DNA from 4 places in the Paenibacillus sp. FSL F4-0122 genome. Region 1 is predicted to be linked to each of the others. Evidence: riboswitches for the same ligand, from Rfam matches in the RefSeq annotation. Region 1 holds a riboswitch; each other region holds the start of a gene.
The links. A riboswitch is a leader RNA that binds a small molecule or an ion and turns the genes downstream of it on or off. The one in region 1 is predicted to bind thiamine pyrophosphate.
Positions count from the first base shown of each region.

Region 2: another riboswitch for thiamine pyrophosphate. It lies ahead of MHH49_RS28245 (ABC transporter ATP-binding protein); the one in region 1 lies ahead of MHH49_RS00650 (thiamine phosphate synthase).
Region 3: another riboswitch for thiamine pyrophosphate. It lies ahead of MHH49_RS07800 (ABC transporter substrate-binding protein); the one in region 1 lies ahead of MHH49_RS00650 (thiamine phosphate synthase).
Region 4: another riboswitch for thiamine pyrophosphate. It lies ahead of thiC (phosphomethylpyrimidine synthase ThiC); the one in region 1 lies ahead of MHH49_RS00650 (thiamine phosphate synthase).

Region 1 is NZ_JBBODI010000001.1:153,093-156,237, reverse strand. Features, by position in the region: gene MHH49_RS00660 (GDSL-type esterase/lipase family protein) at 1-566, shown strand, start outside; gene MHH49_RS00655 (SDR family oxidoreductase) at 803-1,675, shown strand; TPP riboswitch at 1,763-1,864, shown strand; gene MHH49_RS00650 (thiamine phosphate synthase) at 1,980-2,585, shown strand; gene thiS (sulfur carrier protein ThiS) at 2,624-2,827, shown strand; gene MHH49_RS00640 (thiazole synthase) at 2,883-3,145, shown strand, end outside.
Region 2 is NZ_JBBODI010000001.1:6,423,502-6,426,646, reverse strand. Features, by position in the region: gene MHH49_RS28250 (ABC transporter permease) at 1-720, opposite strand, end outside; gene MHH49_RS28245 (ABC transporter ATP-binding protein) at 701-1,396, opposite strand; TPP riboswitch at 1,595-1,698, opposite strand; gene MHH49_RS28240 (amino acid ABC transporter substrate-binding protein) at 1,921-2,757, shown strand; gene MHH49_RS28235 (amino acid ABC transporter permease) at 2,811-3,145, shown strand, end outside.
Region 3 is NZ_JBBODI010000001.1:1,840,342-1,843,486, forward strand. Features, by position in the region: gene MHH49_RS07795 (hypothetical protein) at 1-1,438, shown strand, start outside; TPP riboswitch at 1,597-1,707, shown strand; gene MHH49_RS07800 (ABC transporter substrate-binding protein) at 1,869-2,918, shown strand.
Region 4 is NZ_JBBODI010000001.1:3,055,710-3,058,854, forward strand. Features, by position in the region: gene MHH49_RS13225 (beta-galactosidase) at 1-1,700, shown strand, start outside; TPP riboswitch at 1,772-1,881, shown strand; gene thiC (phosphomethylpyrimidine synthase ThiC) at 1,984-3,145, shown strand, end outside.

The DNA of each region.
Region 1 (3,145 bases):
TTGAAAAATTAATCCAGCTGGGAGTAATGGGCAAAGACCGTCAAGGGAATTTTAAGCCAGATACGGAGATGACAGTTGCTGAATTCACACGCAGTATTTCTAAGTTAATGAAAGTGGAAAGATCAGATCTTGCCTATTATCCGAAAGGTAAGCTGTCACGTGAAACGATGGGTGCTATTCTCTATGATGTTTACCAAGTAAAGTTTGCTAATAAACCTAAGTACATGACTGATTATAACGGCACAGCAGTAGTGCCAGGAGATCCTGGTTATGATTTCAATCTGGATCCAGGAGCTAGAGGAGCGATGTACTATCCACTTGTATCCTGGCAGCAGCTGGTTGATACGGCGGACATTTCTCCTTTTTTAATTTCAAAAGTGAAAAGTGCTTATGAATTAGGGCTTATTAGATCTGAAGTGGGGATTGCTAGAGGCCAAATGGTCAATGGGACAGAACTAGAACCTAAAGCCATAGTGACCCGGGAGAAAGCAGCTAAAGCTCTTTATTTTATGTGGGTACTGGAACATGGAGTGAATGCAGAAAATCATGTTTCTTCTTTGAAATAGTTAGGGTGAACAATTCAAGGCACAGCAGCGATGCTGTGCCTTTTTGTATGCAGTGAAGTCCTCTCCACTTACAGCAGTTTACATCCACGGTTGTTTATTTCTACTTGCATTGTGGTAAGTAAGATTCGTAAAGCGATTTAAGAAAATGACAAACCCAGCGTATAAACGTGCATTGTTGTGCCATCCTAAGATGATCAGTTAACTATCAATTTGCTTAACGAGAGGAGATAGGGAAGATGTCAGGCAATAATAAACAAGCTACAAAAACCTTACCCCCACAGGAGCAGCATCATCAGCCAGGGATTGAGAGTGAAATGACGCCGCTGCCCAAATACGAGCCGGCAAATTATAAAGCAGCAGGTAAACTGCAAGACAAGGCGGCGTTGATTACCGGTGGAGACAGCGGAATTGGGCGTGCAGTTGCTGTGCTTTTTGCTAAAGAAGGTGCTGATGTGGTCATTTCATATCTTAATGAACACTCAGATGCAGAGGAAACTAAACGTCAGGTCGAGCAGGAAGGCCGCAAATGTATCCTAATTCCAGGTGATATCGGTGACGAGAAATTCTGTAAGGATCTTATTAAACAGACGGTAGAGGGCTTAGGAAAGCTTGATATTCTCATCAATAACGCGGCGGAGCAACATCCGCAAGCTAAGATCGAGGATATTACTTCCGAGCAGCTAGAGCGTACTTTCCGTACGAATATATTTGCGATGTTCTATTTAACAAAAGCAGCTATGCCTCATTTAAAAGCAGGATCTACAATTATAAATACAACTTCAATTACCGCTTATCGCGGAAGCCCGCAGCTGCTGGACTATTCATCAACTAAAGGAGCTATCCTGAGTTTCACACGATCTTTGTCCACGAATCTGGCGGAGAAGGGCATACGGGTAAACGGTGTAGCACCAGGTCCAATCTGGACACCGCTAATTCCCTCTACCTTTGATGCGAAGCAGGTTAGCGAGTTTGGAGGCACGCAGCCTATGAAACGGCCTGGACAACCAGAGGAGCTGGCGCCAGCCTATGTATATCTTGCCTCTGACGATTCCAGTTATGTGACTGGACAGGTTATTCATGTAAATGGTGGCGAGGTAGTAAACGGTTAGATTAGTACAGCTAATGTGAATAAATGGGTGTATTTCAATAAAAAAATATGTTACTATAAACCACGTTAGCATTTTAAAATTGTATATTTATGTCACTAGGGGTGCCGATTGGCTGAGACGGAATGGATTTCCGGACCCTTTGAACCTGATCTGGTTAAGACCAGCGTAGGGAAGTGGAGAACGAATTTCTGTTGTCGGGCTATTTGTAGTACCGTCTATATACAGATTCTGACTGCCTTCCTTACGGGGGCAGTTTTTTTGTTTTTTACTGGCCTACAGGGAAGTGAGAGAGAGGAGATCGCGAGTGGTACAAGCTGAGATCCATCTAATATCAGACGGCAAGCAGCTGTTGAGACAATTTGTTGAACTGGCTGTCACGGTGCAGACATGGGTCGATTATATTCACTTAAGAGAGAAGCAATGTCCAGCACGCGAACTGCTCTCTGCGGCACAGGAGCTGTTGGCTGCCGGTATACCCGCTACCAAACTGATAATCAATGACCGGATCGATGTAGCATTGGCAGCTGGTGCCGCGGGTGTTCAGTTGGCTGGGCACAGTCTGAGCCCGCTTACAGCCCGGCGAATTGCACCTCAGCTTTGGCTGGGGAGATCGGTTCATTCTCCGGAAGAAGCGGCGAATGCTTCAGAGCAGGGAGCTGATTATTGCTTGTTTGGCCATGTATTTCCCTCGGCGAGCAAGCTAGGGCTGCCCGCACGTGGGTTAGAGCTGCTTGCAGAAACGGTGAAGACTAGCTCTATTCCTGTAATTGCGATTGGCGGAATTGGTCCCGCTAATGCGGCGCAGATCATTAGGCAAGGCGCGGCAGGAATTGCTGTGATGTCCGGAATTTGCGGAGCGGATGATCCTTATGAGGCCGCCAAAGCTATTCATAAGGCGGTTCATTCATAGCCGGGAGGTAAAAGCATAGGCGAAGGGGGTGATTCAGAATGAGACTGTTGATTAACGGGAAATCCGCAGAGTGTTCTGGTGGTATTCAAACTATAGCTGATTTGATCAGTCTTCCTGAGTGGTCGGGTCGTCTGATGATCATTGAGCTGAATGGAGAAATTGTCAGTAAGGAGAATTATGAAAGTACTGCTCTGAGCGAGGATGATCGTTTGGAACTGGTGCACTTTGTTGGTGGGGGTTGAGATGGAGCGGTATAGAATTTTGAGAAATTTCTAAGAACCAAAGGGAGGTAATTTCATGCATGACCCGTTACATATTGGAGGCATCGAATTAACTAGTAGATTATTTATCGGAACCGGAAAATATAGCCGGAATGCTCTGATCCCCGGAGTGATCGCAAGCTCTGGTTCTCAGGTGATTACTGTAGCGCTTCGCCGAGTGGACCCGGAAGGTGGAGCAGAAAATATCATGAACCACATTCCCGGCCACATGACTCTTCTGCCTAATACCTCAGGAGCGCGTACAGCGGAAGAGGCAGTCCGTATTGCGAGATTAGCAAG
Region 2 (3,145 bases), 6.3 Mb from region 1:
AAAAAGCACCACACCAAGCGCGGACAGCAGAAATACAGCCGCGAACATTTCATCGCTCTGCATATTTCCGGCCATTCTGCGGCTGAAGTAACCGAGTCCTTTACTGCCGCCGAGCCATTCCCCGATAGTAGCTCCGATGACGCAGTATACAATGGACAGCTTTAAGCCAGAGAAAAAAGCAGGCAACGCCAGTGGAATTTGGGTTTTGACAAGCAGCTGCCAGCGGTTTGCACCAAATGTTAATAATAAGTCCTTGTAAGTCTGGCCACTTGTACGAAGTCCATCATATGTACTCACTACGACTGGAAAAAAAGCCGTCAAAAACACCACAGCCACTTTGCTCCACAGCGAATATCCGAACCACATAATAAAAATGGGGGATAGCGCAATTAATGGGATCGTCTGGCTAATGATAAGAAAGGGATAGATGGCCTTTTCTATGGGGCGATACAGGAACATTCCAGTGCCCAGCAATACACCACAAATAACAGAAAGGACAAAACCCACCAGTATCTCCTGTAACGTTGCCAATAAATGCTGTCCGAATAATAATTGCCTGTGCTCGATCAATGCGATTCCCATAGAGGAAGGTGCAGGGAGAATAAAGGCTGGAATCATGTGAAGGCGAACAGCCGACTCCCAGATTACAAGAATGAGCAGTACCAGAAGAAGGAAGGGACCATAGTTGTCTAGATGTTTTTTAAAAGGTATAGGTTGCATGCAATCTTCGCTCCAACTCTTCCCGTAGTGCTATAAACCGGGGTTCATAGTTCATCTTATAATGTCTTGGCCTTGGTAGATCCACAACGATCTCCTGTAATTCGCTGTGCGCACCGCCAGATAATAAATAAATCCGGTCACTGAGCAATAGTGCTTCTTCCAGATCATGAGTGATGAGCATAATCGTCTGATTCAATTCACCCCATAACTCCAACAGCCAACGGTGTATCTCGCGTTTGGTCATGGCATCGAGAGCGCCAAAGGGCTCATCCAGCAGCATCAGACCAGTTCCGCCTCCAGCCACTAAGGTGCGCAGAAATGCGACTCGCTGTTTCATTCCACCCGAAAGTTCATGGGGATAAGCCTTCTCTACATCTGCTAAGCCGAAGCGGGTCAACATTTCCCGAATCTGAGTGATCGTTTCTTGTTTATTGAATCTGGGCTTGATCTCCCAAGGCAAAAGGCAGTTATCGAGCACTGTCCTCCAAGGCAGCAATAAATCCTGCTGAGGCATATAAGCGATCTGGCCTAAACGACTAGCGGTTGACGGGTGTGTAGAGAGTTTTATTTTTCCGTGAGTAGGTTCGAGTAAACCGGCAATCGTTTTGAAAAATGTACTTTTCCCGCATCCGCTAGCACCTACTACGGAGACGAATTCCCCTTGCCTGATATCCATGGATAGATCTGCGAATACAGGGGGTTGCTCAGATTCCGGAAAAGAGTAGGTTAGGCCTTGAATAGATAAAATGGTCGTGATGATCTAACCTCCTAAAATTTTTGTGGAGCGCCTAAACAAATAAAGACCCATCCATTTCCAGAGGAAATGAATGGGTCAAAAAGTTCATTCTGCATAATAACACTTAACATGCTTGATGAAAATTCTGCTCCACTTCCCTCCGCTGGTATGATCCAGATCAGGTTCCAAGGGTCCGGAGCTTGAAGCTCCGTCTCAGTCGGCCGACTCCCCTAGTGAAATAACAGGTCCATATTAATTTGTTTATAAATATACCATATCTTTCTGAGAAGTAAAGAGAGAAAGAAGTGAAGGATTAATCCAAGATTGGGTAAGATATAGGTAGGAATCTAGTTAATATTATAATTCCGATGTATATAATCGGAAAAAAGTATTGACGATCATGTGATGGCAGTGTACTATTCAATTTACCGGAAAAAAACCGGATAGAGAGAGGGGATTTAAGAATGAAAAAATGGAGTTTAACTATTATATTGGCGTTAACCGTGGTCCTTGTAGCGGCTTGCGCCAATAATTCGAATACCAATACGGCTGCTGAACCTACAGCTGGAACGAATGGTGGAGCAGCATCTTCAGCGCAAAACAGTTTGGAGGCTGTGAAAGCCAGCGGCAAATTGCGGATAGGTACAGAAGGGACTTATGCACCTTTTACTTATCATGACACTGCGGGGAAATTGACTGGTTTTGACGTGGAAATTGCTGAAGAAGTAGCAAAGCGTTTAGGTGTTAAAGCTGAATTTTTTGAAACTCAGTGGGATGGTATTTTTGCTGGAATGGATGCGAAACGGTTTGATGTAATCTTTAATGAAGTTTCCATTAACGAAGATCGCAAAGTGAAATATGATTTCTCTGAACCCTATATCGTATCCAAAGCAGTATTGATCGTGAGCGAAGACAATGAGGATATTAAGACCTTTGCCGATCTTAAGGGTAAAAAAGCCGGACAATCCCTGACAAGTAACTTATCCGACATCGCTCGTGAGAACGGTGCTGAAATCGTAGCTACAGATGGTTTCAATCAAGCGATGGACCTGCTGACTTCGGGACGTATTGATGCAACTGTGAATGATGGCTTGTCTTATCTGGATCTGAAAAAACAAAAACCAGATGCAAAAATTAAAGTGGTTGATGAGATTCCTGAAGGATCACAAAGTGCCGCGGTATTCCTGAAAGGTAATGATGAGCTGGTGAAAGCGGTCAGTGATGCGATTACAGAGATGAAGAGTGATGGAACGTACTTGAAAATTTCCGAGAAATACTTTGGAGCTGACGTTTCAAAATAATACAAGGCTAGCAAGGCTAATTAAGCCTGGAAGCTAAAAAGGATGTCTGAATAATGGATGACCGCAAAATACAAATTTTCTTAGACACACTGCTACCCCTGCTAAAAGCCGGGGTGGCTTTTACCATTCCGTTGGCGCTACTTTCCTTTGTGCTTGGATTGATTTTGGCGATCCTAACCGCGCTGGCACGTCTTTCACCGTGGGTAATTCCGAAGCTAATCGCCCGTTTTTATGTGTGGGTTATTCGAGGAACCCCATTGTTAGTGCAGCTATTTATTATATTTTATGGTTTGCCGGCTGTTGGCATTGTACTCGACCCCTTCATTGCCGCCACCATTGGATTTACCCTTAGCGTAGGGGCTTATTCATCGGAAATCGTACGCGCTGC
Region 3 (3,145 bases), 1.7 Mb from region 1:
AACTGAGCCTTTGTTACATACTGCGCTTATGCAGTTTATATTTCCCTTCTCTATAAAAAAGGGCGATTCTAAGCAGCTTATCCAGCAATTACAGGACGACGGATTCACACGTTTTTTTCTGGATAACAAAGAACTGGAAGCTGCCTATTATGGAGAAGGTTACTGTGTTTCCCATGAACGAATGGAGCGCACCTATTTACCGTTTGCCGCACACGTCCTTTTTCCGCGCAGGAAGGATGCCGACTCGTTTCGCCGTTTTTCCAGAGTAAATAATCTCGACTGCATTCTGGAGATTCCGCAGCAATCTATATTTTTCAAAATTCTCTCGACGGATATATTCATATGTCCCTTTCAGCTTGGATTCGTGACGATACGTGTCCAGCTGGAGGGGGATTCGATTCCCTTTAGTATTGCCCTAGAATTCGCGGATCGTTTCCGTGCGCTAGAGAAAACCTTCATACAGGATGACTACACTTATATTCATTGCGGGGAACAGACCTATGAGATGGTAGAGGATTTTGTCTTCCGAAATTTGGTGGATGGACTGGAGCCATATCTGGATCAATCGGATATCAATGGGGCTTATTTTGAGACCCTTCCTTTTTTCGTAGATGAAAGAATGCAGGTGCAAGCTTTTTACGGCTTTCAGAATGAAGAAGGTTCTGATGAGATTAGTGTAAATCTACGCTATCGCGCCTCACAGCTTGATGGAATTGATCTGAACGGAAAGCCCTATGCCAGTGCAAGCGATCCAGCGTATATTGCAAACTATTGTCATGAGCATTCCTATAATCGCTGGGGCCCAGACACGTATTATATGATGAATGAGCAGACCTTTTGCTGCATGACCCGGGCTGAACAGGAGATTGCTGTAAGTCTAGCCAACCAGATGTATGGGCAATATTATTACGGATTTTTACTCAATATTTTCCACAAAATCGTTCTGCTGAAGCTCGCCAATATGCACTCCCGACTTCGGATTAATCATGATTATGAGGAAATAGACAATCTAATCTATTCCATCAATAAGTTCTCGGCAAAGTTCTACTTCTTGGAGTTGATTTCCCAGTCGCAGGGCCGGGAGATATTTCTTCAGCTGCGTAAAGTATACGGAAACGACGCTTTATTCGAGGAAGTGAAAGAAACCTTAAATGACCTGTTTCAGTATCAGGATAAGTTTCAGTCCAAGCGACGGGATAATCTGCTGATGATTCTCACTGTATTTACGGTAGTAAGCGGGATTTACGGCATGAATCAGGTCATTGACGATCTGGATGGAAAGATTCAATGGAGTAAAATGATTGGATATTCCCCCTTTGAATTTCTTGCCCTCTTCGTGATCATGAGCGGGATTCTGATCAGCGTTGTCCTCACGCTAGGGGCGCTGGTTAGTGAGCTTAAACGGCGTCACCGCAAGAAATATAAAGATCTAGACTAGCAAAAAAGAAACTACTGGATTGGAAAAATTCAGGAGTGCACTACTAGACATTCCGAGTACAGCCGTCTATAATACACCGTATGCGAGAAATATAAGACATTAAGTATAGGTACAAAACTTATGCTTACTTATATTGCACATAGAAATACCCGTTAACTTCATAGAACCAGGGGTGCTGGAATTGGCCGGCTGAGATTGTATCCCACAAGATACTGACCCTTATACCTGATCTGGATAATGCCAGCGTAGGAATCGCCAATTGGTTCTGGTCCCTGTGACCTTGACTAACCTTGCGCCAAGCCAGCGTCCCGATCACTCGGGGCGCTTTTTTTGTAAGATCACTAAAAGATGTAGAAAAACGTACATACTACACTTTACGGTTCATGTTGTGAAGACGGGATTCTTGTAACCTTAAAGGAGAGAAGAAGACATGCACCTCAAAAAAGCACTTACGTTGTGCCTCACCTGTGTACTCATTCTTGCCGTTGCCGGATGCGGCAGCAACAATGGGAATACAGCCGGAAACAAAGCAAATGCTACTGATCCAACTGCAGCGGCTGGGACGGATGCTCCAAAAGAGCTCACCAAAGTTAAAGTCGCACTCGACTGGACACCGAACACGAATCATACCGGTCTATACGTAGCTAAGGATCTTGGTTACTACGCTGAAGAAGGTCTGGACGTCGAAATCGTTCAACCAGGCGCAGCGGGTTCTGATACTATGGTTACTTCTGGCGAGGCCGCATTTGGCATCAGCGCGCAAGAAGGATTAACTCTAGCCCGTCTACAAGGCGTCCCCCTTGTCTCGATAGCAGCTATTATTCAGCATAATACATCGGGATTCGCCGCTCCAGTAGATCGCAATATTAAATCACCAAAGGATTTCGAAGGTAAAACCTACGGAGGCTGGGGCTCACCGGCCGAAGAAGCAGCCATGAAAGCTATCATGGATCCTGAAGGTGGCGATGTGAAAAAGGTGAAGCTGATAAGTATCGGTGAAGCTGATTATTTTACCGCCGTCAAACGTGACATTGATTTCGCCTGGATTTTCTACGCTTGGACTGGCGTTGAGGCTGAGTTGCGTGGCGAGCCATTGGATATGCTGTACTTAAAGGATTATGCGCCACAGCTCGATTATTACACGCCTGTGCTGACGACGAGTGAGAAGCAAATTGCAGATCATCCTGAGCTGGTGAAGGCCTTCATGAAAGCCACATCAAAAGGTTATCAATATGCCATTGATCATCCGGAAGAGGCTGCCGGTATGTTATCGAAGGCCGTTCCTGACCTGGACGCCGACCTTGTCCTAGCTAGCCAAAAATGGCTTAGCCCAAAATACAAGGACGATGCTGCCCGCTGGGGCGAGCAAAAAACCGAGGTCTGGCAAAATTACGGCGACTGGATGTATGATCTGAAGTTGCTGGATAAACCGCTGGATGCTGCTAGTGCATTCAGTAATGATTTTTTACCGGCGGAGTAGAGAGCGGACTTCAGAACCAAGAAGGTTGGACGTCACTTGAGGAAGGAGGAACGGAGCGTAGTGATGTGCTACGTGAGTACCGGACTTCCTAAGTTCGTTCAAGATTCGACGTCGAGTTTGCTTCCTGAGTTACTTCGTTATCAAAGTTGGCTTTTTGAACTTACCTTATAATTTAAGAGTTCAAAAAGACGGCTTTCAGAACCAAGAAGGTTGGACGTTACTTGAGG
Region 4 (3,145 bases), 2.9 Mb from region 1:
GCAGTCCTAAATACCGGGAACTGTGTGCACGTATTGCAGAACAAATGGCTGAACATTACGGCAATCATCCGGGTGTAGTTGGCTGGCAAATTGATAATGAACTCAACTGTGAGATCAGTGAATTTTATTCGGAGAGTGACCATAAGGCCTTCCGGGAATGGCTACAGCAGAAATATGTTACGCTTGAGCATTTGAACGAGGCATGGGGAGCTGTTTTTTGGAATCAAAGCTATAGTGACTGGTCTCAGGTCTATCTCCCACGTCCGACTCCAGTACCGAAGCAGCCCAATCCTCATCAGGCATTGGATGAAAAACGGTTTATTTCGGACAATACAATTTCTTTTGCCAAAAACCAAGCGGATATCATTCGTAAACTTGCCCCTAAGCAATGGGTAACCACGAACGGTCTGTTCGGGCATCTCGATAGCCATGAAATGACGGATGAACTGCTGGATTTCTTCAGCTATGATTCTTATCCTCAGTTCTCTACTATTTTTTATGACCCGAATGAGCGGAATCCGCTGAATGATAGAGGCTGGGGACTGTCATTATCTGTTGTTCGTTCGATATCCCCGAATTTCTGCATTATGGAGCAGCAGTCAGGCCCGGGTGGCTGGGTGAACCGGATGGATATGCCTTCTCCAAAGCCCGGGCAGATGCGGTTATGGACTTATCAGTCGATCGCTCATGGGGCAGATATGGTGTTATATTTCCGCTGGCGGACAGCTACGATGGGCAATGAAATTTATTGGCATGGAATCAATGACTATCATAATCAGCCTAACCGGAGAGTGCGGGAAGCGGGGCAGATCGGTCAGGAGCTGGCAGCAGCAGGTCAAGCGTTTATCGGTACTCATAATCAGGCTAACGTTGCTATTGTTCGTGATTATGACAATGAGTGGGATGGAGAATACGATGTTTGGCATGGCCCGTTTATGTGGAAGAGCAATAAGGAGTGGTACAAGGCTCTTCAGCGGAAGCATATCCCGAATGACGTGCTCTATCTGCGCAAAAAAACAACGCTGGAGGAGCTTGCAAGGTACGACGTGCTTATCTATCCTCACCCAGCGATTATGACAGATGAGACAGCGTCTCTGCTGGATGAATATGTTCAACAAGGCGGCAAACTGATCTTCGGCTGTAGAACTGGCTATAAGGATGAGCGCGGTCAATGTTATATGCGTCCTTTCCCAGGTGCTGCTAAGGATCTATGCGGGATCACAGTTGAAGAATTCACAATGGTTAAGGGCAGTCGTCAGCCAACAACAATTAGCTGGTCGGGCGCGACCGAAGTCGTTACAGGAGCAGATGACTTTAATGATATTCTTAAAATAGAGGAAGCTTCGGTTGAAGTGATGGCGGTTTACGCCTCTGATTATTATGCGGGAAAACCGGCGGTAACTAGAAATCGTCGCGGCAAGGGTGAGGTTTGGTATTACGGAGCCGTATTTAACGAACAGGCAGCGGCTGATTTCATAAAATTAATTGATCTACAATCGCCAGCAAATTGGCTGGAGCTCCCAGAAGAGGTAGAGCTGCAAGTCCGTACCGGAGCTTCTTCCAGTTATGCTTTTTTGCTTAATTATAGTGAGACTCCTGTCACGATCCATCTTCATGAGACCAAAACAGATTTACTGAGCGGCACAACATTCTCGGGCGAGGTGCTTCTGGAAGGATTTGGGGTACTGGTGTTATACTAACGTACACGTTGATCTCACATTTGAGTAGATTTGGATAATTCTCTCTTTTCGGTTATACTTTGAAGTAGCAATTATATAGTTACGGGAGCTTGGTGGGACCAGGCTGAGAGGATAGTTATAACTATCGACCGTCAAACCTGATCTGGATAATGCCAGCGGAGGAAATGGAGCTCTATTTCTATTTGTCTACTCTAAGGCCTCATCTTATACAGATGTGGCCTTTTCTATGTGTGGGGAGTAGACCGTCTCCGCTTGATCAAATCACCTTATAGGAGGAATTGAGATGACAAGCGAATTGAACAACGATCCAATCAATTTATCAGCTTTTCCAGCAAGTCAAAAAGTGTATGTAAAGGGTTCACGGCCTGATATTCAGGTGCCTATGCGGGAGATCTCACTTAGTCCAACTGCGGGCATAGACGGCGAAGAGGAGAATTCCCCAATTCATGTCTATGACACAAGCGGGGCTTACACGGATGCTAATATTCATACTGATATTCGTCAGGGGTTAGAGCCCAATCGTCAAAGCTGGATTGAGGAACGAGGGGATGCGGAAGCGTACGAAGGAAGAACCGTGAAGCCTGAAGATAACGGGAATGCAACAGGAAAAGCTGTGGCGGAAGTGTTTCCAGCGCTCCATAGAAAACCTTTGCGAGCGAAAAAGGGGCGTAATGTCTCTCAAATGCATTATGCACGCAAAGGGATTATTACTTCGGAAATGGAATACGTTGCGATTCGTGAGAATGTGGCACCGGAATTTGTTAGAGATGAAGTAGCCCGCGGCCGCGCCATCATTCCAGCGAATATCAATCATCCAGAGAGTGAACCGATGATTATTGGACGCAATTTTTTAGTGAAGATCAATGCCAATATAGGAAATTCCGCAGTATCCTCCTCCATAGAGGAAGAGGTAGAGAAGATGAGATGGGCCATCCGCTGGGGGGCAGATAATATAATGGATCTCTCCACAGGTAAAAACATCCACACTACACGCGAGTGGATCATCCGTAATTCTCCTGTTCCTATTGGAACGGTGCCTATCTATCAAGCGTTGGAAAAAGTGAATGGGAAAGCGGAAGATTTAACGTGGGAAGTGTACCGTGATACGCTCATTGAGCAAGCGGAGCAAGGGGTTGATTATTTTACCATTCATGCGGGGGTTCTGCTTCGTTATATCCCGTTGACGGCACAACGTATGACTGGCATTGTTTCAAGAGGTGGTTCCATTATGGCGGCATGGTGTCTTGCGCATCATCAAGAGAACTTTTTATATACACATTTTGAAGAGATATGTGAAATCATGAAGCTGTACGATGTTTCTTTTTCCCTAGGCGATGGATTACGTCCGGGTTCGATTGCTGATGCGAATGATGAAGCACAATTTGCCGAGTTAGAGACGTTAGGTGAATTAACAGCTATGGCTTGGAGTCATGATGTACAGGTGA